3 regions of the Pseudomonas sp. 4CAES_32.4 genome follow, and region 2 is predicted to be linked to each of the others. Evidence: predicted binding sites of a transcription regulator. Region 2 holds the regulator's gene; each other region holds the start of a gene.
The links. Region 2 encodes FliA, which starts transcription of late flagellar genes. Its sites were predicted from a motif close to CTAAAGTTTNNNNNNNNNNNGCCGNTAA; they were not measured.

Region 1 (9,943 bases), 2.9 Mb from region 2:
GCCCGTGTACAGAAAGGCATTCGTAACTCCAACATCATGGCCATCGCACCGACCGCGACCATCGCCAACATCACCGGCGTATCGCAGTCGATCGAACCGACCTACCAGAACCTGTATGTGAAATCGAACCTGTCGGGCGAATTCACCGTGATCAACCCGTACCTGGTTCGCGACCTGAAAGCTCGCGGTCTGTGGGACTCGGTCATGATCAACGACCTGAAGTACTACGACGGTTCGGTTCAGCAGATCGAGCGCATCCCGCAAGAACTCAAAGAGCTCTACGCGACTGCCTTCGAAGTGGACACCAAGTGGATCGTTGACGCGGCCAGCCGTCGTCAGAAGTGGATCGACCAGGCCCAATCGCTGAACCTGTACATCGCTGGCGCATCGGGCAAGAAACTCGACGTGACCTACCGCATGGCCTGGTACCGTGGCCTGAAAACCACCTACTACCTCCGTGCCCTGGCCGCGACCAGCACCGAGAAGTCGACCATCAACACCGGCAAGCTGAACGCTGTATCCAGCGGCGGCAACCACGGTGAAGATTCGGTACTGGCAGCACCTGCCGGTCCAGCGCCAGTGCCAAAGGCCTGCGCGATCGACGAGCCGGATTGCGAAGCTTGCCAATAAGCTGAGCTGAGTCAGGTGTCGAAAGACACCTGAACGAAAAAGCCCCTGACAGACCACTGGTTTGTCGGGGGCTTTTTTTTGCTTCCGTGTTGAGCCAGATAGATGCCGGTTGGCTGGGAGGCCGCCATCGCCAGCAGGGCTGGCTCCCACAGTTGGATTGGGTGCATTCAGCTAGAGATTGATTGGCTGGGAGGCCGTCATCGCCAGCAGGGCTGGCTCCTACAATTGGATTGAGTGCATTCAGTTAGGGATTGATTGGCTGGGAGGCCGTCATCGCCAGCAGGGCTGGCTCCCACAGTTGGATTGGGTGCAGTCAGTTAGGGATTGGTGGCTGGGAGGCCTTCATCGCCAGCAGGGCTGGCTCCTACAATTGGATTGAGTGCATTCAGTTAGGGATTGATTGGCTGGGAGGCTGTCATCGCCAGCAGGGCTGGCTCCCACAGTTGGATTGGGTGCAGTCAGTTAGGGATTGGTTGGCTGGGGGGGCTGTCGTCGCCAGCAGGGCTGGCTCCTACAGTTGGATTGGGAGCATTCAGCTAGAGATTAATTGGCTGGGAGCCGCCATCGCCAGCAGGGCTGGCTCCTACAATTGAATTGGGTGCATTCAGTTAGGGATTGATTGGCTGGGAGGCCACCATCGCCAGCAGGGCTGGCTCCCACAGTTGGATTGGGTGCATTCAGCTAGAGATTGTTTGGCTCGTAAGCCGCTTTCGCGAGCAAGCTGGCTCCCAAAATTCCGTGTTGCAAACACCCCATGCGGCAAAGCCGCCCCACTCAACACAATGAGCGTTAGCTCGAGTACCGCTTTTGATCTCAGAGCCCGTCGGCAGGCTGAGTGGAGGGATTGATCCGGGGGTGGGAGCGCAGCGACCGTTTGGCGCAGCCAAACACAGCGAGAGGAGGTGCAGCGAAGCAAACCGTAGGCGCTGCGCCCGGATCAATCCCGGAGCGAAGGAACCCCGAGCATTAGCGAGTGGGCCGAACGTCAGGGCAAAGCCTTTTGGTTCCTTTTTGGCGTTTGAAAAAGGGACTCGCCGTAAGGGCGAAACCGCCAGTAGCAACAACCGAAGAAACGGATGTACCACCCACCCAAAAACAAAAAAGCCCCTCAAAAAGAGGGGCTCCCTGACAAAACCAAAACCCAGAATCAAGTCATCTGAATAATGGTCTGCATGATCGTGCTCTGCGTGGAAATAGTCTTGGCGTTCGCCTGATAGTTGCTCTGACCCTTGATCAGATCAACCAACTCATTGGTCAGGTTAACGTTCGACTCTTCCAGCGAGTTCGAAGCAATCGAACCCAGCGTACCGGTTTCCGGCGCATCGTAACCCGGGATACCCGAAGCGAAGGTCTCTTTCCAGCTAGTACCGCCAACAGCCTGCAGACCCTGCTCGTTGGTGAAGCTCGCCAGCGCAACCTGACCAATCGCCTTGCTCTGGTTGTTGCTGAAGTTGGCAAACAGCGTACCGGTGCCATCGATGGTCAGGTTAGTGATCTGGCCAGTGGCGTAACCATCCTGAGTCGGGATCGAACGCGCGGTATCAGCGTTGAACTGAGTGGTCTTGCCCATCGAAATGGTCACGCCCGCCGGGTTCGCCGCCGCGCCGTTAGCTTTCCAGACGCCATCGGTCACTGTACCCGGAACCCAGTTTTTCAGGGTCAGGTCGCTGCTGATGATCGCCGGGCCGCCCAGCGGATCCGGGGTGCTGACCTGAGTCAGTTTGCCGGTCGCATCAAACGACAGGGTCGATGCCACGGGTGCGGTGACTTTCGGATCGCTGCCGGTTGCGTCGGCGTTACGGCCGTCAACCAGGGTGTAAACCTTCCAGGTGTTGGCACCGGTTTTCACCATGTACTGATCCATGGTGTGTTGGTTGCCCTGGCTGTCATAGATCGGGGTGCTGAACGACTTGGTGTAGGTCGCGGTGTTGGTTGGATCAAATTTGCCGGCGGCCACGGTGTCGTCGATCGGCGTGGCCGTCGAGTTCAGGTTGATGGTCGAGGTCACGAGCGAGGTGGACTTCGGCGCCAGGTTCGAGGTGTCGATCTTCAGGTCGGTCAGGACGCCGTTGATGATCTTGCCGTTGGCATCCACACCGTAACCTTGCAGACGCGAGGTGTAGTCGGTGTTGGTGATGTAACCGGCATTGTCGACCTTGAAAGTACCGGCCCGGGTGTAGGTCACCGAGCCGTTGTTGCTCATGGTGAAGAAGCCCGAACCGTTGATGCCCATGTCCAACACGTTGCCGGTGTTGTTGATGTCACCTTGGGTGAACTGCTGGGAAACGTTGGCCAGGCGCACGCCGTTGCCGATCACTTTGCTGCCGCTACCCAGGCGAGTGGCCGAGTAGACGTCTTCGAATTCTGCACGGGACGATTTGAAACCGGTGGTCGCGACGTTGGCGATGTTGTTGCCGGTCACGTCCAGTTGTTTGTTGGCTGCATAGAGACCGCTAAGGCCGATATTGAAAGACATATTCCACTCCTTTGTGCCGGTTAGTCGGCTCTATATACCAATGGTTTGTACTTTGGACAGGGCCACAGAGCCCTTGCCAGCCAGGTTGAGCATCAGCTCGCCACCGGTCTGACTGATCGTCACGCTATTGACGGTGGCCGGCAGATAAGTGACCAGGTCGGTCGCGGCGCCGTTGATTGGCGCGTTGGCCTTGAAGGTGTAAGTGCCGACGGGAACCACGGTGCCCGACGAATCCTTGCCATCCCAAGTGAAGCTGGCATCACCGGCCGCGCGGCTGCCCAGATCGATGGTGCGAACAGCCTTGCCATCCTTGTCGGTGATGGTCACGGTGCCTTCGGCGATGGACGACGGGACACTAACCGTGCCGGTCAGGCCTTTGGTCGGATCGTCGAGTTGCGCGGTGTTGGTCTGCACAATCACGTTACGGCCCACCAGCGACGACGCCTGCAAGGCCTGCGACGAGTTGTAATTGCCGGCCAGCGAACTCACGGTGCTGTTCAGCGTGGTGATGCCTTCCAGACTGCTGAACTGCGCCAACTGCGCAACGAATGCGCTGTTGTCCTGCGGATCGAGCGGGTTCTGGTTTTTCAGCTGGGTCACCAGCAGTTGCAGGAACGCGTCCTTGCCCAGCGCTTGACCGCCGGTGGCACTGTTGGTTGCCGAAGCGATGCCGCCAGTGGTGCTGCTGCTGGCCGTCTTTGACGAGTTGGCCAGGATGTCATTCATGCTCAGGGAGCTGGTGGTATCGGAAACACTCATGGCAGTCGCCCCTTATTACTGACCGAGGGTCAGGACCTTCTGCATCATGGTTTTGGCGGTGTTCATCATTTCGGCGTTGGTCTGGAAGGACCGGCTCGCGGAAATCATGTCAGCCATTTCTTCCACCACGTTGACGTTCGGGTAGTAGACGTAGCCTTTGGCGTCGGCTGCCGGATGGTTCGGCTCGTAACGCGCCTCGAGGTTGCTCTGATCTTCGACGACGCCGAGCACCTGCACGCCCTGCCCCGCTGCGTCCTGGCTCTGGAACAGCGAGTTGCTGCCGGTGTTCTGGCCGCCCTGGAACATGGTGGCAAACACCGGGTGACGGGCGCGGTAGGTCTGGTCGATGCTCGACGAGACCGTTTCGGCGTTGGCTATGTTCGAAGCCACGGTGTTCAGACGCGTGGTTTGAGCGCTCATGCCGCTGCCGGCAATGTTGAAAACGCTGGACAGGGACATGGATTACTCTCCGCGCAGGGCTGACACCAGCCCTTTGAATTTGCTGTTGAGCAGCGTGAAGCTGGCCTGGAAGCCCACAGCGTTTTCCGCGTAGTTGGACTGTTCCAGTTGGGCGTCAACGGTGTTCTGGTCGATCGAAGGTTGCATCGGCGTGCGATACATCAGCGACTCGTCGCCGTTGCCCAGACCTTCAGCTTCGATGTGACGGCTGTTGGTCATGTTCAGGGCGATGGTGCCGTTGGCGTTTTTCTGGGTCTGTGCTTCCAGTACTTTGGAGAAATCCAGATCCCGCGCCTTGTAGTTCGGGGTATCGGCGTTGGCGATGTTGTTGGCCAGCACTTCTGCACGCTGGGCGCGGAAGCCCAGAGCCTTTTCGTGAATGCCGAGCGCTTTATCGAAGCTGATGCTCATGTCGGGAACCTTCAGGTGACCGGTTTTTCGTAACTGAGCTTTAGCAAGCGCCGTGCCAACGCTCAAAACCCTGATAAACCGGGGCTTTGCGGAATATCGGCAAAGCGGCAATGCCAGAAAAGCGGCAACCGGTTTCCGCCGAATGCCGCTTTTCTGCCGCTTGCCGTCCCTCTCATACACCACGGCCCCCTGTAGGAGTGAGCCTGCTCGCGATGGCGGTAGCACATTCAACATCATCGGTGCCTGACACACCGCTATCGCGAGCAGGCTCACTCCTACAGGGATTTGTGGTGCATGAGGGAAATCATTCGGGCACAAAAAAACGGCAGACCTTTTGGGCCTGCCGTTTTTGTATTGCGGGTGCAATCATTTCGCCTGGTAAATGATCCCCGGGCTGCACTGCACCATCTGGTAATGGTCCGGCAAACCGTTCAACGCTTCGGAAGCGCCAAGGAACAGATAACCACCCGGCTTCAGCGTGCTGTGAATGCGCAACAGGATGTCCTTCTTCACTTCGGCAGAGAAGTAGATCAACACGTTGCGGCAGAACACGATGTCGAACTTGCCCAGCGCGGCATAGCTGTCGAGCAGGTTGAACGAGCGGAACTCCACCCGGTTCTTGATCGGCGCCTTGATCACCCAGCGACCCGGCCCTTTCGGATCGAAGTAACGCTGCAAACGTTCCGGCGACAAACCGCGACCGATCGCCAGGCTGTCGTACTCGCCGGTTTTGCAGTTGGTCAACATCAGGCCGGACAGATCAGTGGCAACGATCTGCACACCCATCTTCAACTGGCCGAGGTTGCTGCGCTCGAACTCGTCGATCGACATCGACAGCGAGTACGGTTCCTGACCCGACGAGCACGCCGCCGACCAGATCCGCAGACGCTGGTTGGGGCTGGCCTTGATCGCTTCGGGCAGCACCTTGTTCTTCAAGACTTCAAACGGATAGGTGTCACGAAACCACAGGGTTTCGTTGGTCGTCATGGCATCGACCACTTGCTCGCGCAAACCGCTGCGCGGCTGGGTCTGGATGCGCTGGACCAGCTCACCCAGGGATTTGATGCCTTGCTGCTCCATCAGTTTGTTGAGACGGCTCGAGACCAGGTACTGCTTGTTTTCACCGAGCAAAATGCCACAGGCTTTTTCCAGGAAGACCCGGAACTGTTCGAAATCCAAATTACCCGTAGACAATGATGCCGCCTCTTAAATCGTGTTGACCGCCAGGGACAAAACGCCCCTAGCTGATATCTGCTGCTTTGATCCGGTCGACTACCCGGGATGCCAGGTCATCAGGACGGAATTTGGCCAGGAAGTCATCGGCACCGACTTTCTTGACCATCGCCTGATTGAATACCCCGGACAACGAAGTATGCAGGATGATATGAAGCTTTTGCATGCGCGGGTCAGCGCGGATTTCCGCCGTCAGGGTGTACCCGTCCATCTCCGGCATCTCGATGTCGGAGATCATCATCAGGAACTCTTCTTCCGGCTTCTTGCCTTCATCGACCAGCTTGCGCAGGTAATCCAGCGCCTGCTTGCCGTCGTTCAGCGCGACCACTTCGACACCGACCGTCTGCAGACAACGCGTGACCTGCTTGCGCGCCACCGACGAGTCATCGACCGTCAGCACCCGCAGCGACAACGCTTTGGTCTGGGTCTCGACATCGACCACGCCCACCGAAATCGCTTCCGGTGTCGGCGCAACTTCCGCCAGCACTTTCTCGACGTCGATGATTTCGACTAACTGATTGTCCACCCGAGTCACAGCCGTCAGGTAATGATCGCGACCCGTGCCCTTGGGCGGTGGATGAATCTCTTCCCAGTTCATGTTGACGATGCGCTCCACCGAGCGAACCAGGAAACCCTGGGTCTTGGTGTTGTACTCCGTGATGATCACGAACGGGTTTTTCTTGTCCTTCAACGCACCCGAGCCGGTCGCCATTGCCAGATCAAGAATCGGAATGGTTGCCCCCCGGATATTTGCCACCCCGCACACGACAGGACTGGACTTGGGCATCAACGTCAGTGACGGGCACTGCAACACTTCCCGTACCTTGAACACGTTGATTCCGTAGAGCTGCTGACCGTCGAGACGGAACAACAACAGCTCCAGGCGATTCTGCCCCACCAGTTGCGTGCGCTGGTTTACCGAATCCATTACACCAGCCATGCCCAGACTCCTACACCAACGCCAAGTGTTGTTGCGACGCACATTCATTGCTAAACGGCACGGCGCTTGCTTTTTAACTCGTATGAACGCTCAAACGACATTTTTCCGACACCTGACCTCCCGCACTCGCCAAAGCCTGTGCGCGCTGTCCGCCGTCTGCTTGTTTTCCGCTGGCAGCCCTGCCGTTGCTGATACGGTTACCTTGCCTGACATGCTTATCGGCGTCACTCAGGGCTTTCTTGAGTTCACCGTAGAAGACTATCTGGCCACCAGTCAAACGGAAGGCCGCTATGAAATCGAGGTCAAGCAACTCGACCCGCGTATGCGCATGCCTATGTGCGACAAGGAATTGACAGCGTCGCTGGAGAGTCCGGCACGTCCTTTGGGCCGGGTAACCGTCAAGGTTCGCTGTGAAGGCGCATCGCCATGGACCGTGTTCGTGCCCGCTCAAGTCCGCCTGTTTCGCGAGATTGTGACGACCACGCGACCACTCAAGCGCGCCGGGATTATCGAGCCGCAGGACGTGACCTTGCGTGAACGCGATGTCAGCACGATCAATCAGGGCTTTCTGACCTCGGTAGACGAAGCGATCGGGCAAAAATTAACCCGACCAACGGTCGCCGATCAGGTGATTACCCTGGTGCATCTGGAGCAGGCTGAAGTCGTGCGCAAAGGCGATCAAGTGGTCATCACCGCCCGCAGCGGCACGCTCGCCGTGCGCATGCCCGGCGAAGCCCTGGCCAATGGCGGTTTGAAAGAACAGATCCGGGTGAAAAACCTCAACTCCCAACGAGTCATCAAGGCGCAGGTCATCGCGCCGGGCCAAGTTGAGGTGGCCATGTAAAAGCCTCAGGAGAAAACTGGCGCGGACCCCGTCGCTTCCCTAAACTGTGCCGCAGCAGGACACGCGTCGGCGCATGCAAGGCATATTGGTATAAATGTGCCTAAAGTTTTCCAGGGGATGGCCGAAAACATGGCAAGCGTCCAAATTCCCAGAGGTTTTTATCATGGTCATCGATTTCAGCCGTTTGAACAGCTCCTCGTCACTTACGGGCAGTACACGTACCAGCAACGCCAAGGAGACCGCTGAAACCGGTACTTCCGCGCCGCTGAATACCCCGGCCGAACAGGCCAGTACCGCAAAAAGCGGGGAATCGGTACACCTCAGCAATGAGGCTCAACAGTTGCAGAAGGTCACTGACAAGCTGCGCGATCAGCCTGCTGTCGACAAAGCCCGTGTGGCCGAGTTGAAAGCCGCGATTGCCGATGGCAGCTATAAAGTCGACAGCAACCGTGTAGCCAGCAAACTGCTCAACTTCGAAGCCCAGCGCTAGGCTTTTGCCGGCGCCAGGCTTTTGGACGCTTAAAACCCAAGGCCAGCCATGCACGACACTAATTTATTGCAACTGATCAACGACGACTTTGCTCCAGCTCAACAATTGCTGGAGTTGCTGCAAACCGAATCCCTCGCTTTGCACGGTCGCGACATGCCCCTGCTGGAAGAAATTCTGGCGCACAAACAGGCATTGATCATTCTGCTTGAACAGCATGGCCGCAAGCGCAGCGAAATCCTCGCCAGCCTCAACTTGCCGACCGATCGCAGCGGTCTTGCGCAACTGGCCAGCCATTCGAGCATTGGCGACCAGTTGCTGACGCAAGGCGACGCATTGACCGATCTGATCGCCCAATGCCAGGCCGCCAATCTCAAGAACGGCCAGTCGATCCAGATCCAGCAGGCCGCCACGGCCAATCAACTGAAGATCCTTACCGGTGGTGAAGCGCCAGCGCTTTACAACGCCAGCGGTACGTTTGCCAAACCCGCCGTACCGCGTCCGCTCAGCCAGGCATGAGTCGTTGATGCGTCAGCTCTATCAACCCGCGGAACATGCTGGCAAAATGCTGGCTAGTCGTCATATTTTGTCTGGAGATTGATAAACCGTGTCCAACGCCCTCAGCGCGGATGATGCTCCGCAGCCACCAAAGGTGCTCACCACGCCACTGGAAATCTCCAGCAACCTGCGTCAGTTGCAAGACAGCCACGATCCTTTGATCATCACGTTCCATGAGCGCAGCCAGCGCTTTCAGAGCTATTTGATCAAAGTTGACCGTGACACCGCTTCGATTGCCCTGGACGAAATGATCCCGCGCGATGGCGAACGTTTCCTGTTGGCCGGCGAGCCGTTCAAGGTTGAAGGTTTTCACGAAGGCGTGCGCATCGCCTGGGAATGCAACGGCACGCTGAACATTGAAGAATCCGAAGGTGACCGTTTCTACACCGGCGAGCTGCCGACCGAAGTGGTTTACCACCAACGCCGCAATGCCTTCCGCGCCGCGTTGAAACTCGCTGATCTGGTCAGCGTTGAACTGGGTGGCGAAAAGCTCAAGGCGCCGATCAACGGCAAGCTGCTGGATATCTCCGCGACCGGGTGCAAGTTGCGTTTCGAAGGTGACATCACTGATCGCTTGCAACTGGGCCAGGTCTACGACCGCTTGATCGCCACGCCGCTGTTCGGCAATCAGCCGACCGCCGTCGAACTGCGCTATCTGCACTTCGAAGAAAAACTCAACATCACCTTCGCCGGCCTGCGTTTCCACAACATCAGTGGTCAGGCGGCGCGCAACGTTGAGCGTTTCGTTTATCAGTTGCAGCGTGAAGCACGCCGTTTCGATAAAGACGATATGTGATTTGTAGCGGCAAATAAAAAGGGCAGTCCTTGGCGGGACTGCCCTTTTTTATGCGCGGTGTTTTTGGTTCAGCTCAAGGTCGGCCGCCACTGAGATCCGGGGTCGGCTTGTCATTATCGTTGTCGGTATCCGGCTCGGCCTCTACAGCAGGCTCGGCCGGCGTATCGGTTTCAGGCGCGGGTTCGGGAGCCGGTGCTTGCACAGGGTCCTGCACCATCTGCTCCTGCACCACCTGCTCGTCGACCCGTGGGTCAAGCGCCGCCACCAGCGGCGAGCTGGACATGCTGTCCGGCATGGCGACGTGGTGCAGCGGCGCGTCGTCGACCTGGTGCAGATTGGTCACCGCTTTC
Region 2 (9,943 bases):
CCTTCGGCGATCGACAGGATCCCTTCCAACAACATTTCGCGATAACGCGATTGTCGCAACGCGATTGACTTCAGCTTGGCCGCGACTGGCAGCAGCACCAGGTTGGCACTGGCGACACCGTAAATGGTCGCGACGAAAGCCACGGCGATACCGCTGCCCAGTTGCGTCGGATCGGCCAGATTGCCCATCACGTGAATCAGGCCCATGACCGCACCGATGATGCCGATGGTTGGCGCGTAGCCGCCCATGCTTTCGAAGACTTTGGCGGCTTCGATGTCGCGGGCTTCCTGGGTGTAGAAATCCACTTCGAGAATGCTGCGAATCGCTTCCGGCTCAGCACCGTCGACCAGCAGTTGCAGGCCTTTGCGCGAGTAATTGTCAGGTTCGGCATCGGCCACGCCTTCCAGGCCCAGCAGGCCTTCCTTGCGCGCGGTGAGGCTCCAGTTGACGACGCGATCAATGCCACCGGCGAGATCTACCCGTGGCGGAAACAGGATCCAGGCGAGAATCTGCATGGCGCGCTTGAACGCGCTCATCGGCGATTGCAGCAGTGCGGCACCGACGGTGCCACCCAGTACGATCAATGCCGCCGGGCCGTTGGCCAGCGCACCGAGGTGACCACCTTCCAGGTAGTTGCCGCCGATGATGGCGACGAACGCCATGATGATCCCGATAAGGCTTAGAACATCCATCAGATACACGCCTCGACGATGTGCTTGCCGATATCGTCCAGGCTGTACACCGCATCGGCGAGGTCAGCTTTGACGATAGCCATCGGCATGCCGTAGATCACACAGCTTGCCTCGTCTTGTGCCCAGATCGAGCTGCCACCCTGCTTGAGCAGACGTGCGCCTTCACGGCCGTCGGCGCCCATTCCGGTCAGCACGACCGCCAGAACTTTGTCACCGTAGGACTTCGCTGCAGAACCGAAAGTGATGTCCACGCACGGCTTGTAATTCAGACGTTCGTCACCCGGCAGAATCTTCACCGCGCCACGGCCGTCGATCATCATTTGCTTGCCACCCGGTGCCAGCAACGCCAGGCCCGGACGCAGGATGTCGCCATCCTCGGCTTCCTTGACGCTGATGCGGCAGAGCTTGTCGAGACGTTCGGCGAACGCTTTGGTGAACGCCGCCGGCATGTGCTGGATCAGCACGATCGGCGCCGGGAAGTTTGCTGGCAGCTGAGTCAGCACGCGCTGCAGCGCGACTGGGCCGCCCGTCGAGGTGCCGATGGCAAGCAGTTTGTAGGCTTTGCGTTTCGGTGCTGGCGACGAAGCGCTGGCCGCCGGGGCGCGAGTAGGTGTGGGCGCAGGTGCCGGACGTGCCGGGGCGCTGGTGCTGTGACTGCTGCTGTGGCTGCCGAAACTCGACGGCGCCGGAGCAGGCGTCGGTGCCGGCGCTGCGGCTGGCGCAGGCGCACTGTAAGCACTGAAACGACGGTTACTGCGCGAGATGCTATGGACCTTTTCGCACAGCAGTTGCTTGACCTTCTCGGGGTTACGCGAGATGTCTTCGAAATTTTTCGGCAGGAAATCCACCGCGCCGGCATCCAGCGCATCGAGGGTCACTCGGGCGCCTTCGTGGGTCAGCGAGGAGAACATCAACACCGGGGTCGGGCAGCGCTGCATGATGTGCCGCACCGCCGTGATGCCGTCCATCATCGGCATCTCGTAGTCCATGGTGATCACGTCCGGCTTGAGCGCCAGCGCCTGATCGATCGCCTCTTTACCGTTGGTTGCGGTGCCGACCACCTGGATGCTCGGATCCGCTGAAAGAATTTCCGAGACGCGGCGGCGGAAAAAACCCGAATCGTCCACCACCAGGACTTTGACTGCCATAAACACTCCATTAGGTGCAGCGGAACGTTGTCGCCCCGCTGCCCCGGATTCAAATACGCCGTGCGGCGTAACGCTTGAGCATGCTTGGAACATCGAGAATCAGCGCGATGCGGCCGTCACCAGTGATGGTGGCGCCGGACATGCCCGGAGTGCCCTGCAGCATTTTGCCCAATGGCTTGATGACCACTTCTTCCTGGCCGACCAGTTGATCGACGACGAAGCCGATCCGCTGCGTACCCACCGAAAGGATCACCACATGGCCTTCACGCTGCTCTTCGTGAGCGGCAGAGCGGACCAGCCAGCGCTTGAGGTAGAACAATGGCAGCGCCTTGTCCCGCACGATCACCACTTCCTGACCGTCGACGACGTTGGTGGTCGACAGGTCGAGGTGGAAGATTTCGTTGACGTTGACCAGCGGGAACGCGAACGCCTGATTGCCCAGCATGACCATCAACGTCGGCATGATCGCCAGCGTCAGCGGCACCTTGATGACAATCTTCGAGCCCTGGCCCTTGGTCGAGTAGATGTTGATCGAACCGTTGAGCTGGGAAATCTTGGTCTTCACCACGTCCATGCCGACACCGCGGCCAGAGACGTCGGAGATCTCGGTCTTGGTCGAGAAACCCGGGGCAAAAATCAGGTTGTAGCACTCGGTATCGCTAAGGCGATCGGCCGCGTCCTTGTCCATCACGCCGCGTTTTACCGCGATCGAACGCAGGACGTTCGGGTCCATGCCTTTGCCGTCATCGGAGATCGACAGCAGGATGTGGTCGCCCTCTTGCTCGGCCGCCAGCACCACGCGACCACCACGGGCCTTGCCCGACGCTTCGCGTTCTTCCGGCGACTCGATGCCGTGGTCGACGGCGTTGCGCACCAAGTGGACCAGCGGGTCGGCCAGAGCCTCGACAAGGTTTTTGTCGAGGTCGGTTTCTTCACCCACCAGTTCCAGGTTGATCTCTTTCTTCAGCTGACGTGCCAGGTCGCGAACCAGACGCGGGAAGCGCCCGAAGACCTTCTTGATCGGCTGCATCCGCGTCTTCATCACCGCGGTCTGCAAGTCGGCCGTGACCACGTCGAGGTTCGACACGGCTTTGGACATGGCTTCGTCGCCGCTGTTGAGGCCCAGGCGCACCAGACGGTTACGCACCAGCACCAACTCGCCGACCATGTTCATGATTTCGTCGAGACGTGCGGTGTCGACGCGCACGGTGGTCTCGGCTTCGCTCGCCGGTTTTTCCGCTGGCGGTGCAGCGGGCGCACGGGCCGGAGCCGGTGCAGCAGCGGCGGCCGGTTTTGGCGCTTCGGCTTTCGGCTCAGGCTTGGCGGCAGCCTTGGGCGCAGCAACGGCAGCAGGTGCTTTGGCGGCTGGCGTGGCAACCGTCGAAGCACTGCCCGCCGTGGCGGTGCCGACTTCGCTGAACTTGCCTTTGCCGTGCAATTCGTCGAGCAGCGATTCAAATTCGTGATCGCTGATCAGATCGCTGCCGGCAGCGGCGGCGGCCGGAGCAGCAGGCGCAGGTGCCGAAGCAATCGCCGACTCCAGCGCTTCAACGGCGAAGTTGCCTTTGCCGTGCAACTGATCGAGCAGGGCTTCGAATTCGTCGTCGGTGATGTCCGAGCTGTCACCTGCCGCTGGCGCTGCCGGAGCGGCCGCCGTCGGGGCTACCGCATCAACGGCGAACTGGCCTTTACCGTGCAACTGATCGAGCAGCGACTCGAACTCGGCGTCGGTGATTTCATCGCTCGCGGCTTCAGCGGCCGTTTGCGCAGGTGCAGCAGCGACCGGGGCTTCGGCTTCGGCCTTGACGGCGTTCAGCGAGTCCAGCAGCTGTTCAAATTCGTTATCGGTGATGTCGCCCGACGCGTCGCCTTCGACGACCAGATCTTCGATCATCTCGGCCACTGGCGAAGCCGGGGCTTCGTCCGCCGCTTGCGGTTCGGCCAGGCGCGCCAGAGCGGCCAGCAGTTCCGGGGTTGCAGCGGTGATCGGTGCGCGTTCACGGACTTCGCTGAACATGCTGTTCACCGCGTCCAGTGCTTCGAGCACCACGTCCATCAGTTCTGCATCAACGCGACGTTCACCCTTACGGAGGATGTCGAACACGTTTTCGGCGATGTGACAGCACTCCACCAGCTCATTGAGCTGAAGGAAGCCGGCGCCCCCTTTTACAGTGTGGAAACCGCGAAAAATTGCGTTGAGCAGATCTGCGTCATCCGGACGGCTTTCCAGCTCGACCAGTTGTTCGGACAGTTGCTCAAGAATCTCGCCGGCCTCAACCAGGAAATCCTGAAGGATCTCTTCATCGGCGCCGAAGCTCATTAATGGGGTGCTCCTACAGGTCTAAAAACCTAAACTCAAAATCCAAGGCTGGATAACAAATCGTCCACATCGTCCTGACCGGACACAACGTCTTCTCGTTTATCGGCATGAATCTGCGGACCTTCACCCTGCGAGAGATGTTTTTGTGGATCTTTTTCTGCAAGCATCGCGGCGCGGTCATGTTCGATGCCCGCAAAGCGGTCAACCTGACTGGCCATGAGCACGAGTTTGAGCAAATTGCTTTCGACTTCGGTGACCAGTTGGGTCACACGCTTGATCACCTGACCGGTGAGGTCCTGGTAATCCTGAGCCAGCAGGATGTCATTGAGGTGGCTCGACACTTCACGGTTGCCCGTGCTGCTGCGTGACAGAAAACCGTCGACCCGGCGCGCCAGTTCGCGGAACTCTTCAGCTCCGACTTCACGACGCATGAAACGCCCCCAATCGGTACTCAAGGCCTGGGCTTCTTCAGCCAGACCATTGACCACCGGCGTGGCGCTTTCCACCAGATCCATGGTGCGGTTGGCCGCGGCTTCCGTCAGCTTGACCACATAGCCCAGGCGTTCGGTGGCGTCGGTGATTTGCGACACTTCCTCGGCCTGCGGCATGTGCGGATCGATCTGGAAATTGACGATCGCACTGTGCAGTTCGCGTGTGAGCTTGCCCACTTCCTGATACAGGCCGCGGTCACGGGTCTGATTGAGCTCATGGATCAGTTGCACAGCGTCGCCGAACCTGCCTTTTTCAAGGCTCTCGACCAGTTCGACCGCGTGTTTTTTCAGGGTCGATTCGAAATCGCCCTGTGAAGATTCTTTATGCTCCATAGCTCCCCCGCGCGTTCATCAGCCGATGCGTTCGAAAATCTTCTCGATTTTGTCTTTCAGCGCCTGAGCCGTGAAAGGTTTGACTACGTAGCCGTTCACACCGGCCTGAGCGGCTTCGATGATCTGCTCGCGCTTGGCTTCTGCAGTCACCATCAATACCGGCAGGTGCTTGAGTTTTTCATCGGCACGCACGTGACGCAGCAGGTCGATACCGGTCATGCCCGGCATGTTCCAGTCCGTTACCAGAAAGTCGATGCTTCCGCTGTTGAGCACTGGAATGGCGGTAGTGCCATCGTCAGCCTCGACGGTGTTGGTGAACCCAAGATCACGCAGCAGGTTCTTGATGATCCGCCGCATCGTTGAGAAGTCATCAACGATGAGGATTTTCATGTCTTTGTTCAATTCGACCTCCAAGCAGTCTTAAACGCGCCCAGCACCTGGACGCGCCACTTCAATCAATCGGCGCAGCACTCGAAGACTGTCTGGAGCACAACAGAGCAAGACCGGTGCCGTTCATCACCGCACCAGCCTCGTTCGCAGTGTCCCCACACTGCCTTCAGCGCGCTCGCCACTCCCCCAAACGCCCCCGCAAACGGGCCGCGCACTGGCTGTGTAACTGGCTGACCCGCGATTCACTGACGCCAAGGACTTCACCGATTTCCTTGAGGTTCAGCTCTTCGTCGTAGTACAGCGCCAACACCAGTCGCTCACGCTCCGGCAAATTGGCAATCGCGTCCGCCAGCGCCGCCTGGAAGCGTTCATCTTCCAGATCGCGTGACGGCTCAAGATGAGCACTCGCGCCATCCTCGTGCAGCCCTTCGTGTTCGCCGTCCTGCAACAGGTCGTCGAAACTGAAGAGGCGGCTGCCCAAGGTGTCATTCAAAATCCCGTAGTAATCGTCGAGACTCAATTGGAGTTCGGCTGCAACCTCGTGATCTTTAGCGTCACGGCCGGTTTTAGCTTCAATTGAGCGAATTGCGTCACTGACCATACGGGTATTGCGGTGAACCGAACGTGGCGCCCAATCCCCTTTGCGCACTTCGTCGAGCATCGCGCCGCGGATTCGAATGCCCGCGTACGTTTCGAAACTGGCGCCTTTGCTGGCGTCATATTTGGTCGAGACTTCGAGCAGGCCGATCATCCCGGCCTGGATCAGATCTTCGACCTGCACGCTCGCCGGCAACCGTGCCAGCAAGTGATAGGCAATGCGTTTGACCAGCGGCGCGTAACGCTCGATCAGCTCGTATTGAGCATCGCGTGCCGACTTTTTGTAGTAATTCATACCGCTAGCGGTCATATGACAGGCCCTGCCGTTTGCTGCACGAGGCGCTCGACGAAAAACTCAAGATGGCCGCGCGGGTTGGCGGGCAGCGGCCAGGTGTCGACCTTCTGTGCAATGGCTTTGAACGCCAGCGCGCACTTGGAGCGCGGGAAGGCTTCGTAGACTGCACGCTGCTTCTGCACCGCTTTACGCACGCTTTCGTCGTAAGGCACGGCGCCAACGTATTGTAGGGCGACGTCGAGGAAGCGATCCGTGACCTTGGTCAACTTGGCGAACAGGTTGCGCCCTTCCTGCGGGCTCTGCGCCATGTTGGCGAGGACGCGGAAGCGGTTCATGCCGTAATCGCGGTTGAGCAGCTTGATCAGCGCGTAGGCGTCAGTGATCGAGGTCGGCTCATCGCAGACCACCAGCAACACTTCCTGCGCTGCGCGCACAAAACTGACTACCGAGTCACCAATACCCGCAGCGGTGTCGATCACCAGTACGTCGAGATTGTCGCCGATGTCGCTGAACGCCTGAATCAGACCGGCGTGTTGCGCCGGGCTCAGGTGGACCATGCTCTGGGTGCCGGAAGCAGCCGGCACGATGCGGATACCGCCCGGCCCCTGCAACAGCACGTCGCGCAATTCGCAACGGCCTTCGATGACGTCAGCCAGTGTGCGTTTCGGGGTTAGCCCCAGCAGAACGTCGACGTTCGCCAGCCCCAGATCCGCGTCCAGCAGCATGACCCGACGGCCAAGCTCTGCCAGCGCCAGGGACAAGTTCACTGACACGTTAGTCTTGCCGACGCCACCTTTGCCGCCGGTCACCGCGATCACCTGTACGGGATGCATGCTGCCCATGTTATTTCTTTACCTTGTCTTGCATAGACGGAGGCCACATTACTGGCTGCGCGTTCACAACCGGAACAATGCATGGCAGACCATCGATGTAGGTACAAAAACTGTTCATGAATACCTCAGCCTACCTGCTTGGTCGGGCTGTGATAGATATCAGCGAACATGTCAGCCATGGCTTCTTCGCTGGGTTCTTCCTGCATTTGCACGCTGACGGCGCGGCTGACCAGTTGATGACGGCGCGGCAGATGCAAATCATCCGGAATCCGTGGGCCATCGGTCAGGTACGCGACCGGCAATTCATGACTGATCGCCAGGCTCAACACTTCGCCCAGGCCTGCCGTTTCATCCAGTTTAGTCAGGATGCAGCCAGCTAGCCCACAACGCTTGTAACTGTGATAAGCGGCGGTTAGAACCTGTTTCTGGCTGGTGGTTGCCAGCACGAGATAATTTTTTGAACGGATGCCACGCCCAGCCAGACTTTCCAGCTGCATGCGCAGGGCTGGATCGCTGGCTTGCAGGCCGGCAGTATCGATCAATACCACGCGTTTGCGCAGCAATGGATCCAGCGCCTGCACCAGCGACTGGCCAGGATCGACGTGGGTCACCGGCACATTGAGAATGCGGCCCAGTGTCTTCAGTTGTTCCTGAGCGCCGATACGGAAACTGTCCATGCTCACCAGCGCAACATTCTGCGCGCCGTACTTGAGCACATAACGCGCGGCCAGCTTGGCCAGCGTGGTGGTCTTACCCATGCCGGCAGGGCCGACCATGGCGATCACACCGCCCTCTTCCAGCGGCTCGACTTCCGGTACGGCAATCATCCGCGCCAGGTGCGCAAGCAACATGCGCCAGGCCTGACGAGGCTCTTCGATATCGGTGATCATCGACAGCAGGTCGCGCGACAACGGACCGGACAGACCGATGCGTTGCAAACGGCGATACAGGTTGGCCTGAGCCGGACGGCTGCCTTGCAGCTGATTCCACGCCAGAGTGCCGAGCTGAACTTCCATCAGCTCACGCAGGCTGTTCAATTCGAAACGCATCGAGTCCAGCGCACGCGGATCAACACCGGCCGATGGTTGCGCAGGCGCCGGCGCCGGACGCGTCGGAGCGGCGTAAGTCGGCTCGGTCAGCGGTTCAGCGGCGGTCAGCGGCAGGCCAGCGGTCAACGGCAGCCCGGCAAAGATCTGGCGATTGCTGTTGCCATCGGCTTCGCCACGCAGACTCAGTTCGGCCTGGGCGGTAACGATGCGCGACTGGGTCTTGCGCAGCTCGTCTTCGAGCTCCATGTTCGGAACCCGTGGCGCCAGCGCCGACAATTTGTAATCCAGTGCCGCCGTCAGCTCGACACCGCCGGCAATGCGGCGGTTGCCAATGATGGCGGCATCAGCGCCCAGCTCATCACGAACCAGCTTCATGGCCTGACGCATATCGGCGGCAAAGAAACGCTTAACTTGCATAAACCACTACCTCAGCCGTTGGGCCCTACTGTCGCAACGATGGTCACTTGCTTGTTGTCCGGTATTTCCTGGTAGGCCAGCACATGCAATCCAGGGACTGCGAGGCGACCAAAGCGCGAGAGCATCGCGCGGATCGGGCCGGCCACCAAGAGGATCACCGGCTGACCCTGCATTTCCTGACGCTGCGCCGCTTCGATGAGCGAACGCTGCAGCTTCTCGGCCATGCTTGGCTCCAGCAGAACGCCCTCTTCCGAGCCTTGTCCTGCCTTCTGCAGACTATTGAGCAATATTTGTTCCAACCTTGGTTCCAAGGTGATCACAGGCAGCTCAGACTCAGTGCCTACAATGCTTTGGACGATGGCGCGGGATACGCCGACGCGCACCGCTGCCACCAACGCGGCGGTATCTTGACTCTTGGCGGCGTTGTTGGCGATGGCTTCGGCGATGCTGCGGATGTCGCGCACCGGCACGTGTTCGGCGAGCAACGCCTGCAGCACTTTGAGCAACTGCGACAACGTGACCACACCCGGCACCAGCTCTTCCGCCAGTTTCGGCGAGCTTTTGGCCAGCAATTGCATGAGTTGCTGCACTTCCTCGTGGCCGATCAGCTCGCTGGAGTGCTTGTACAGAATCTGGTTCAAGTGCGTTGCAACCACGGTGCTCGCATCGACCACGGTGTAACCGAGGGATTGTGCCTGGGCGCGTTGGCTGATTTCGATCCACACCGCTTCCAGGCCGAAAGCCGGATCTTTGGCGTTGATACCGTTGAGCGTGCCGTAGACCTGGCCCGGATTGATCGCCAGTTCGCGATCCGGGTAGATCTCGGCTTCGGCGAGGATCACGCCCATTAGCGTCAGACGATAGGCACTTGGTGCCAGATCGAGGTTGTCGCGAATGTGCACAGTCGGCATCAGGAAGCCCAGATCTTGCGAGAGCTTCTTGCGCACGCCCTTGATCCGCGCCAGCAATTGCCCACCCTGATTGCGATCCACCAGCGGGATCAGGCGGTAGCCGACTTCCAGACCGATCATGTCGATTGGCGTCACGTCATCCCAACCCAATTCCTTGGTTTCCATGGCGCGAGCTGGCGACGGCAGCAGATCCTGCTGACGCTTGACCTCTTCCAGCGCCACGACCTTGGCGACGTTCTGCTTCTTCCAGAACAGGTAGGCGCCACCGGCGGCCAGCGCAGCCATGCTCAGGAACGAGAAGTGCGGCATGCCCGGCACCAGGCCCATCACCGCCATCAAACCGGCGGCCACGGCCAGCGCTTTCGGCGAGGCGAACATCTGGCGGTTGATCTGCTTGCCCATGTCTTCCGAACCGGAAGCACGGGTCACCATGATCGCTGCAGCTGTAGATAACAACAGTGATGGCA
Region 3 (9,943 bases), 1.2 Mb from region 2:
CATTTCGGTCCGATGAGCGAAGTCTCGCCAGGCTGGAAACTGCGCGTATTGCTGGCGCAGGCACTGTTCTCCGATCCGGAAGTGCTGTTGCTCGACGAACCGACCAACCACCTGGACATCAACACCATTCGCTGGCTGGAAAACATCCTGACCCAGCGTAACAGCCTGATGATCATCATCTCTCACGACCGTCACTTCCTGAACAGCGTGTGCACGCACATGGCTGACCTGGATTACGGCGAGCTGCGCCTGTTCCCGGGCAACTACGACGAGTACATGACCGTGGCGACCCAGTCCCGCGAGCAACTGCTGTCGGACAACGCCAAGAAGAAGGCGCAGATTTCCGAGCTGCAATCGTTCGTCAGCCGCTTCTCGGCCAACGCCTCGAAAGCCAAGCAAGCCACTTCCCGTGCCAAGGCGATCGACAAGATCCAGCTGGCCGAAGTCAAGCCTTCCAGCCGTGTCAGCCCGTTCATCCGTTTCGAGCAGAACAAAAAGCTGCACCGCCAGGCGGTCATGGTCGAAAAAATGGCGAAAGGTTTCGACGGCAAGCCACTGTTCAAGGACTTCAGCTTCCAGGTTGAAGCTGGCGAGCGCGTAGCGATCATCGGCCCGAACGGTATCGGCAAGACCACGCTGCTGCGCACCCTGGTCAACGAACTGACCCCGGATGCCGGTAGCGTCAAGTGGACCGACGCCGCGGAACTGGGCTACTACGCTCAGGACCACGCGCACGACTTCGAAGACGACGTCACCCTGTTCGACTGGATGGGTCAGTGGACTCAGGGCGAGCAGATGATTCGCGGTACTTTGGGCCGCATGCTGTTCTCCAACGACGAAATCCTCAAGTCGGTCAAAGTGATTTCCGGTGGTGAGCAAGGTCGCATGCTGTTCGGCAAGCTGATCCTGCAGAAGCCGAACGTGCTGATCATGGACGAACCAACCAACCACTTGGACATGGAATCGATCGAGGCGCTGAACCTGGCGCTGGAAAACTACCCGGGCACGCTGATTTTCGTCAGCCACGACCGTGAGTTCGTATCGTCCCTGGCCACGCGCATCATCGAGCTGAGCCCGAATGGCGTGACTGACTTTAGCGGCACGTACGATGACTACCTGCGTAGTCAAGGCGTCGTGTTCTAAAACGCTGCTGCAATCTGAAAAGCCCTGTCCATGTGACGGGGCTTTTTGCATTCAGGACGCTGATCGTTCCCACGCTCTGCGTGGGAATGCATCCCGTGACGCTCCGCGTCACACGAGCCGGACGCGGAGCGTCCGTGGCGGCGTTACCACGCAGAGCGTGGGAACGATCAGTGAAGGAAAGTAGTTAGCCTGCTTTCTTTTATCCAACACCCAAGCCATCATGCGAACTCTCCCACCGCCGCCCGCGAACGAGTTCTCATGTCTGCGCAGCAACTGCCACCGCAAAGCTCCATGGCGATCACCCTGCAGATCGTCTCCATCGTTTTCTATACCTTTATTGCCTTCCTCTGCATCGGCTTGCCCATTGCGGTGTTGCCCGGTTATGTCCACGAACAATTGGGCTTCAGCGCGATCATCGCGGGGCTGGTAATCGGCTCGCAGTACCTTGCGACCTTGCTCAGCCGGCCGATGGCCGGACGCATGTCCGACACTGTCGGGACCAAACGGGCGATCATTTATGGCTTGTGGGGCATTGTCCTCAGTGGGGCGCTGACGCTGCTATCGACCCTGTTGCAAAGCTTCCCGCTGACCAGTCTGTTGATATTGATCGTCGGGCGCTTGTTGCTCGGGATCGCGCAGGGCTTGATCGGGGTCGGCACGATCAGTTGGTGCATGGGCCAGGTCGGTGTTGAACACACGGCGAAATCCATCGGCTGGAACGGCATCGCGTCTTACGGTGCGATTGCCATTGGCGCGCCGCTGGGTGTGGTGATGGTGGCTGATTACGGATTTACCAGCCTTGGCATTACCCTTTCGGTGTTGGCGGCGGGCGCACTGCTGTTGATTCGTAACAAACCTTCGGTGCCGGTGATTCGTGGCGAACGTCTGCCGTTCTGGGCAGTGTTCGGCCGAATTGCACCTTATGGCGCCAGTCTGACCCTGGCCTCGATCGGCTATGGAACGCTCACCACGTTCATCACCCTTTATTACCTCAATCGCGGCTGGACCGGTGCGGCTTATTGCCTGACCGTGTTCGGCGTGTGCTTCATCCTCTCGCGACTGCTGTTCATTTCGGCGATCAGCCGCTTTGGCGGTTTTCGCTCGGCGATTGCCTGCATGACCATCGAAACGGTCGGTCTGGTGCTGCTGTGGCTGGCACCCTCCACGGCCTTCGCCCTGATCGGCGCGGGGCTGGCCGGGTTTGGCCTGTCGCTGGTGTACCCGGCGCTTGGGGTCGAGGCGATCAAACAGGTGCCGAGTTCCAGTCGCGGTTCGGGGCTGGGTGCGTATGCGGTGTTCTTTGATCTGGCGCTGGCGATTGCCGGGCCGTTGATGGGCGCGGTGGCGTTGAATCTGGGGTATGCGTGGATATTCTTCAGTGCGGCGTTGTTGTCGGTGATTGGGTTGGGGTTGACCCTGATGCTGATGCGTCGAGCGAAGGATTGAAAAAACAGGATCAAAAGATCGCAGCCTTCGGCAGCTCCTACAGGATGTACGCCATTCCCATGTAGGAGCTGCCGAAGGCTGCGATCTTTTGATCTATTGATCGGCGGTTTGCATACCCGCACGCGTTGATTGGCCCAGCGCATGGGAGAAAAACCGACCGGCCTCGGAGATCAGATTGCGGTGAATGTCCTCGCGATCAACGCCATCGGCGTCAGTGCACAGCGCCGGCATGGCGAGAATCTGTTCTTCATTGCATGGCGCCATGAACACGAAGTGCCCTGCCCCGGCCAACAATTTGAAATCCGGCGCGGTCGGCAGTTTGCGCGCCAGAGCCGCAGCGTTTTTATCGAACGCGACCAGTTTGTCGCCATCCCCGCTATAGAGCAGCACCGGCACGTGGACGTCGGCCAAGGTGTGCCGGCCGAATTTCAGGCTCAACGGCGCCATCAACAACAGCGCATGCACACGCGGATCGGCCACCGGTTGCAGGTCATCGCGATCGACGATCAATTCACCCTGCGTATTACAGGCATCACGATCATCCGGACGCTCCTGGCAATAACGACGCAGGCGATCCAGATCCGGTTGCGCACCGGAAAGAATCAACGCGGTTTCGCCCCCCGCCGAATAACCGATCACACCGACCTGATTGGCGTTGACGTAAGGCGCGAGCATGCGGTCGCCCAGGGTTGCGGTAATCGCTTCGGAAATCTGGATCGGCCGCCCGTAGAGGTTGCTCAGGGTGCCGAGTCGGCTGTGGTCTTTGGAGTTGTCGCCGGGATGGATCACCGCCACCACGACAAAACCTTTGCGCGCCAGCGAGGTTGCCAGATCGTGCAACGCCAGCGGCGTGCCGGTGTTGCCGTGGGAGAGCATCAACATTGGAAAGCGGCCGATGGCGACTTTGGTGTCTTCGCCGGCCTCGACTGAGTAGCCCTCAAGCAGGCTCATGTGCTCGCGGTCGCTGGACGGATAGAACGCGATGGCGCGCATCGGTTGCAGGTCCAGTGGATCGAGGAAGGTCATCTCGTGATAACCGACGCTCCACACAGGATGACGTCCAGGCGCAGCTTGCACTGAATTCAGGCTGCCGAGCAGGCAAATCAGTAACGTTGCACAAAGACGCATCATGGGATGCCTCACCCTGTTGTTACTCAATCGAAAGATCCGTTGCGTTGCGGGCCTGAAATACCGGGGATTCGGCGTTTCGGTACGACAATGCATTCAGACGCTGATTGTGTGATTGCATAACCCGGGCCAGATTATGTAACAGCCGGAAACAAAAAACTCCGTATTTGGCCCTTGCAGAACCAGAATACAGAGTTTTTTGGGTGTTACCTGAACATCAGCTGTTGTTTACGCAAGCCTTACGCAGCGGCAAACAGTTGCTCGCTGATTTTCGCCTGCGCAGCGGTCATCGCGTTGTTGCGCACTTCGTCGCCATACGCCAGGCCTTCGGCACGGACGATTTCGATGTCGGTGATGCCAAGGAAGCCCAAGACCAGCTTCAGATATTCTTCGTGTGCGATGCCGCTGGCCTGGCCGGCATGAATGCCACCGGAAGTCGAAACGATCACCACTTTCTTGCCGCCGCACAGGCCTTCAGGGCCGGCTTCGGTGTAACGGAAGGTTTGACCGGCGACAGCAACGCGGTCGATCCACGCTTTCAGTTGTGTCGGCACGGTGAAGTTGTACATCGGCGCAGCGATAACGATGGCGTCGGCAGCGATGAACTCGGCCAGCGTCGAGGCGCTCAATTCGGCTTCGTGCTGTTGTGCGGCGTTGCGCAGCTCAGCGGTAGTGCCGGCGGCTACCAAGGTAGTCGACGAGAAGTGGCTGATGGCGTCGGCGGCCAGGTCACGGTAAGTCACCACAGCGCTCGGCTCGGCGACTTGCCAGGCTTTGACGACTTCGCTGCTCAACTGACGGGAAGCCGAGTTGTCGCCCAGAATGCTCGAATCGATATGCAGCAGTTTCATGTGGGTTCTCCTGGAATGAATCGCCGGTGGCGACGGAATGGAGACAATCCTACGCAAGAAACCAATGGATGATTAGCCGCCTGCAATGCGATAGTTTGTCCCATTGATAGGACAATTGGATTCTGCCGATGCAAGACCTCAACGATCTCTACTATTTCGCCAAAGTCGTCGAGGCTGGCGGCTTCGCGGCAGCCGGGCGATTGCTGGGCATTCCCAAGTCGCGCTTGTCCCGGCGTATTGCCGAACTGGAAGAGCGCCTCGGCGCGCGTTTGCTGCAACGCACCACCCGGCAACTCAACCTCACGGCCGTCGGCGAGCGCTATTTGCGTCACTGCCAGGCGATGTTGCTGGAAGCGGAAATGGCCGATGAGGCCGTGGCGAGCATGTCCAGTGAACCGCGCGGCCGCTTGCGCGTGTCGTGCCCTACCGGTCTGGCGCGGGAAATGTTGCCGTGGGTGATCAGTGAATTCCTTGGCAAGTTCCCCCAAGTGCAGCTGGAGGTGGTTTTGCTCAACCGTCGCGTTGATCTGGTCGGCGAAGGCTTTGATGTTGCACTGCGCGTACGTGAGCACGGTGATGAAGATCCGTTGCTGGTGACCCGACGCTTGCGTCAGGCGCAGATGGTCGTGGTTGGCAGCCCGGCGTTCCTTCAGGGCCATACCGTGCAGCATCCGCAAGACCTGAAAAACCTGCCGGTGCTTGGCGCGCTGGAGGCCGACCGCATGGTGCATGTGCGCCTGCTCGATCAACAGGGCAACCCTTTCGAGTTGAGCATGGAGGCGCGGCTGGGCATCGACGATTTTGTCGTACGCAAGGCCTGCGTCCTGGCGGGCCAGGGGTTTACTCTGTTGCCGATGATGTATTGCGAGGCGGAGCTGGAAAACGGCACGCTGGTGCAGATGCTGCCGCAATGGTCACTGCCCGGCGGCTGGCTGCAAGCGGTGTATCCGCATCGACGCGGGGTGATGCCGGCGGTGCGCGCCTGGATTGATCACCTGGTCGAATCGTTCAATGCCTGTGGGGAGCGGTTGTTATGAAGAAGGGAAAGATGAGCGAAGCGGACGTCGCTGAATTCTGTCTGGCGTTGCCGGGCGCGCGAGAAGATTACAAGTGGGGCGGCGTGCGGGTATTTTCGATTGCCGGCAACAAGATGTTTGCCTTGCAGGGACTGCGCGGCGATTCACTGGCATTCAAGGTCGACAAAGATCTGTTTCTCGGTCATTGCGACCGCCCGGGCATTCACCCGGCGCCGTATCTGGCGCGGGCGCAGTGGATCATCATGCACCCGCCCTACCCGTTGGCTGCCGAGGAGTTGCAGGGGTTGTTGCAGCGATCGCACCAGTTGGTGGTGAGCAAATTGCCGAAGAAAACCCAAATCGGTTTATTGCTGTAAACCCAATCTACTTGTGGGAGCTAGCCCTGCTAGCGATGAGGGAGTGTCAGGCAACTCATGTGTTGAATGACACACCGCAATCGCTAGCAGGGCTAGCTCCCACAGAGGTTTTGGGTGTTTCTTTAGACTAGCGCCAGCAAGTTCGCGCCGAGAAACAACTGGTCGATCCAGAACACTTGATGCAGCAATACAATCGTCCAGAACAGAATCTGAAACGACACCTTGCGCGTCTTGTGCCGGAAAACCTGCTGGGCGATCAACGCGCCCGGCCAGCCGCCGGCCAGTTCCACCGCATGAAGAATGTTCTCCGGCGTGCGCCAGGCATCGGCGCGCGCTTTGCGCTTGTCGGCCCAATACATGAAGAACGCCAGCACACTGACGACTCCGTAAGCCGCCAATGGCAGCCACGAAATCCCGCGCAGCCACATCGACAGCGAGCCGAACAGCGGCAATGCACAAACGATCAGCAGAACGACCAGTTTCAGTTTCAGATTCTGGATGTTGTTGCCGCCCGAAGGTCGCCCTTCAGGCCGGCGTGCGCGGGAATCACTCATGGTTTGGCCGCCGCCCAGTCCACCCAGCCGAACTGCCAGGTCGCCAGAATCAGCAGGCCAAACACGATCCGATACCAGGCGAACGCCGCATAGCTATGGCTGGCAATAAACTTCAGCAAGCCGCGCACGGCGATCATCGCAAAGATGAACGCCGTGATGAAACCGATGGCGAACACGGGAAAGTCTGCTGGCACGAACAAGTGGCGATACTTGTAACCCGAATAGACCGCTGCACCGACCATGGTCGGCATCGCCAGGAAGAACGAAAACTCCGTGGCGGTTTTCCGTGACAGGCCAAACAGCAGGCCGCCAATGATGGTCGAGCCGGAACGCGAGGTGCCGGGAATCATTGCCAGACACTGAGCGAAGCCGACTTTCAATGCATCTTTCCAGGTGATTTCGTCAACGGTTTCGGCATGCACCTCGTGCTGACGCTTTTCCGCCCACAACATGATGACGCCGCCGACAACCAATGCCGCTGCCACCGTAATCGGATTGAACAGGTATTCGTGAATCAGATCGGCAAAGATCACGCCCAACACCACGGCGGGCAGAAAGGCGATCAGCAGGTTGGCGGTAAAGCGCCGTGCGCTGGGCTGCGTCGGCAAGCCGATGACCACGTCGAAAATTTTGCGGCGAAACTCCCAGACCACCGCGAGGATCGCGCCGAGCTGGATGATGATGTTGAACGCCATGGCCCGCTCACCACCGAAGTCGAGCAAGTCGGCAACGATGATCTGGTGTCCGGTACTGGAAATGGGCAAAAACTCCGTCAGCCCCTCTACAACTCCTAGTATCAGTGCCTGCAAGGCCGTCCAAAGATCCATCAATCCCCCAAAGAGCGATGCGCGCCGGCATGCCCCGATAGTATTTTTTTACGTTCACTGCGATCAGCGTAGCTGGTAAATGCTGTACCGATTCCGCGCACACAGGATCCAGACCAAACAGTCAAAATTCCGTGAAATATCAACTTGGATTCAGGTTTTTACGCGCGGGGCCGAAATCCTATCAGACAAGCCTTAATAGCGCTGCTGCGTTATACGACTTGGGTCGCGTATGCCTGCCCACATAATCGTGGTTGGATGCTGGCGGTCGTTTATTACAAGAACAAGAATCCGGAGTGACAGCGTTATGAACAGCTTGCGCAGTGTGTCGATCAGCCGACGCTTGTGGCTCATTTTGATTGTGGCGGTGGTCATGTTGCTGACCTTGGGCGTGTTGATGCTCAAGCAGATCCACGATGACCTGTATCACGCCAAAGCACAGAAAACCCAGCATGTGGTGCAAACCGCCAGCGGCCTGCTCACCTATTATCACGACCTCGAAACCGCCGGGACGCTGAGCAAAGACGCGGCGCAAAAACAGGCGCTGACCGCGATTCGTGGCTTGCGCTATGACCAGAGCGATTACTTCTGGATCAACGACCTCACGCCCGTGATGGTCATGCACCCGACCAATCCCAAGCTGGAAGGGCAAAACCTCTCGGCCATTCGCGACCCGGACGGCTTCGCGGTGTTCAACGAAATGGTCGCCATCGCCAAGGCCAAAGGCGCCGGCATGGTCGATTACCGCTGGCCGAAACCTGGTGCCAGTGAACCTGTGGCCAAGACCTCCTACGTCAAACTGTTCGAACCCTGGGGCTGGGTGATCGGCTCGGGCGTGTATATCGACGATGTGCAGGCCGAATTCCAGGGCCAGGTGATCAAGGCTTCCGCGATCGGTCTGGTGATTGCAGTGATCATGGCGCTGCTGGTGATTCTGATCGCCCGCAGCATCGTCCGACCGCTGCAGGAAACCGTGAACGCCATGGCGAATATTGCCAGCGGCGAAAGCGACCTGACCCGCAGCCTCGATACCCATGGCAAGGATGAGGTGACCGAACTGGCGCATCACTTCAACGCGTTCACGGCCAAATTGCGCCGGGTGATCGGCGACTTGCAGGTCTCGGCCAGCGCCCTCGGCCAATCCTCCAGCGAACTGGGTAACGATGCCGCGCAGGCCCAGCAACGCAGCCAGCAGCAATCGCAGCAAATGGAGCTGGTGGCTACGGCGATCAACGAAGTCACCTATGGCGTGCAGGACGTGGCCAAAAATGCCGAGCATGCGGCCAGTGAAATGCGCGACGCCGAGGCGCAAGCGCAACAGGGCCAGATCAACATCGACGGCAGTCTGCAACAGATCGACAAGCTCTCGGGCACCATCGATCAGGCGGTGGAGGTGATTCGCACCCTGGCAGCAGAAAGCACGCAAATCGGCAGCGTGCTTGAAGTGATTCGCTCGATTGCCGAACAGACCAACCTGCTCGCGCTTAACGCTGCCATCGAAGCGGCACGGGCCGGCGAGCAAGGTCGCGGCTTCGCCGTGGTCGCGGACGAGGTGCGTTTGCTCGCGCAACGTACGCAAAAATCGACGGCAGAAATCCAGTCGATGATCGAGCGCCTGCAGAATCATTCCGAGGCGGCGGTCAAAGTCATTGGTGACAGCAGCAAGGCGTCGCAATTGACCATCGAACAGGCCGGACTGGCCGGCGCCAGTTTGAATGCCATTGGCCAGGCCCTGCGCAATCTCAATGGCTTGAATGCCTCGATTGCCAACGCCACGCTGCAACAAGCGCACGTGGTCGAAGACATCAATCAGAATGTCACCCAAGCGGCAGGCCTTTCGCACAGCACGGCGATGGCGGCGGAGCAGTCGAGTGCGGCGAGCCTGAAGCTTGGCCAGTTGAGCGAACAACTGAACGGCCTGCTGCGCCAGTTCCGCGTCTGACTCAAATCCCCTGTGGGAGCTGGCTTGCCAGCGATGGCGGTGGATCATCCAATATTAATATTGAATGTTTCGGCCTCATCGCTGGCAAGCCAGCTCCCACAGGGTTCTTCAGTGTTTGGGCGAATGCAGTACAATCCGCTCCCCTGTTTTATCTCCCCAAGGAACCCACATGTCCGGGCTTGAACTGTTTGCTGCCGCTCTCGGCGTGATTGCCGTGTGGCTGACGGTCAAACAGAACCCGTGGTGCTGGCCGATCGGTCTGGTCATGGTGTTGCTCTATAGCTGGATCTTCTTTGAAGTGAAGCTGTATTCGGACATGTTGCTGCAAGTGATCTACGCCGCGCTGCAAATCTACGGCTGGTGGCAATGGACCCGCGCCGGGACGATGCATGACGGGCGTGAAGTGACCCGCCTCGACCAGCGCTCGATACTGCTTGGCCTGAGTGTTGGCGCGGTCGGTAGCCTGTTGCTCGGAGCGGCGATGGCGCACTGGACCGACGCGGCGCAACCTTGGCTCGATGCCGCACTCACCGGTTTCAGTCTGGTCGCGCAATTGTGGATGGCGCAGAAGCGCCTGCAGTGCTGGGCGTTGTGGTTCGTGCTGGATGTGATCTTTGTCGGCCTGTTTATCTATAAAGGCCTGTATCTCACAGCAGCGCTCT

Region 1: flgM (flagellar biosynthesis anti-sigma factor FlgM) is a predicted target of FliA. The motif match lies at 7,853-7,880, and genes of this name have one in related genera.
Region 3: AC3Y64_RS13130 (methyl-accepting chemotaxis protein) is a predicted target of FliA. The motif match lies at 7,492-7,519, and genes of this name have one in related genera.

Annotation. Positions count from the first base shown of each region.
Region 1 covers NZ_CM176882.1:4,678,530-4,688,472, forward strand. Annotated here, with positions in the region: gene AC3Y64_RS20990 (ribonucleoside-diphosphate reductase subunit alpha) at 1-630, shown strand, start outside; gene flgE (flagellar hook protein FlgE) at 1,778-3,106, opposite strand; gene flgD (flagellar hook assembly protein FlgD) at 3,137-3,865, opposite strand; gene flgC (flagellar basal body rod protein FlgC) at 3,881-4,324, opposite strand; gene flgB (flagellar basal body rod protein FlgB) at 4,328-4,735, opposite strand; gene cheR (protein-glutamate O-methyltransferase CheR) at 5,102-5,929, opposite strand; gene AC3Y64_RS21020 (chemotaxis protein CheV) at 5,976-6,908, opposite strand; gene flgA (flagellar basal body P-ring formation chaperone FlgA) at 6,991-7,752, shown strand; gene flgM (flagellar biosynthesis anti-sigma factor FlgM) at 7,916-8,242, shown strand; gene AC3Y64_RS21035 (flagella synthesis protein FlgN) at 8,291-8,758, shown strand; gene AC3Y64_RS21040 (flagellar brake protein) at 8,847-9,593, shown strand; gene AC3Y64_RS21045 (MFS transporter) at 9,667-9,943, opposite strand, start outside.
Region 2 covers NZ_CM176882.1:1,736,805-1,746,747, reverse strand. Annotated here, with positions in the region: gene AC3Y64_RS07885 (flagellar motor protein) at 1-692, opposite strand, end outside; gene AC3Y64_RS07880 (protein-glutamate methylesterase/protein-glutamine glutaminase) at 692-1,840, opposite strand; gene AC3Y64_RS07875 (chemotaxis protein CheA) at 1,890-4,160, opposite strand; gene AC3Y64_RS07870 (protein phosphatase CheZ) at 4,196-4,984, opposite strand; gene AC3Y64_RS07865 (chemotaxis response regulator CheY) at 5,003-5,374, opposite strand; gene fliA (RNA polymerase sigma factor FliA) at 5,541-6,281, opposite strand; gene fleN (flagellar synthesis regulator FleN) at 6,278-7,108, opposite strand; gene flhF (flagellar biosynthesis GTPase FlhF) at 7,225-8,565, opposite strand; gene flhA (flagellar biosynthesis protein FlhA) at 8,577-9,943, opposite strand, start outside.
Region 3 covers NZ_CM176882.1:2,927,841-2,937,783, reverse strand. Annotated here, with positions in the region: gene AC3Y64_RS13170 (ABC-F family ATPase) at 1-1,143, shown strand, start outside; gene AC3Y64_RS13165 (MFS transporter) at 1,402-2,589, shown strand; gene AC3Y64_RS13160 (alpha/beta hydrolase family protein) at 2,683-3,720, opposite strand; gene AC3Y64_RS13155 (FMN-dependent NADH-azoreductase) at 3,957-4,568, opposite strand; gene AC3Y64_RS13150 (LysR substrate-binding domain-containing protein) at 4,697-5,605, shown strand; gene AC3Y64_RS13145 (MmcQ/YjbR family DNA-binding protein) at 5,602-5,961, shown strand; gene AC3Y64_RS13140 (DUF1294 domain-containing protein) at 6,084-6,515, opposite strand; gene AC3Y64_RS13135 (undecaprenyl-diphosphate phosphatase) at 6,512-7,342, opposite strand; gene AC3Y64_RS13130 (methyl-accepting chemotaxis protein) at 7,647-9,281, shown strand; gene pnuC (nicotinamide riboside transporter PnuC) at 9,451-9,943, shown strand, end outside.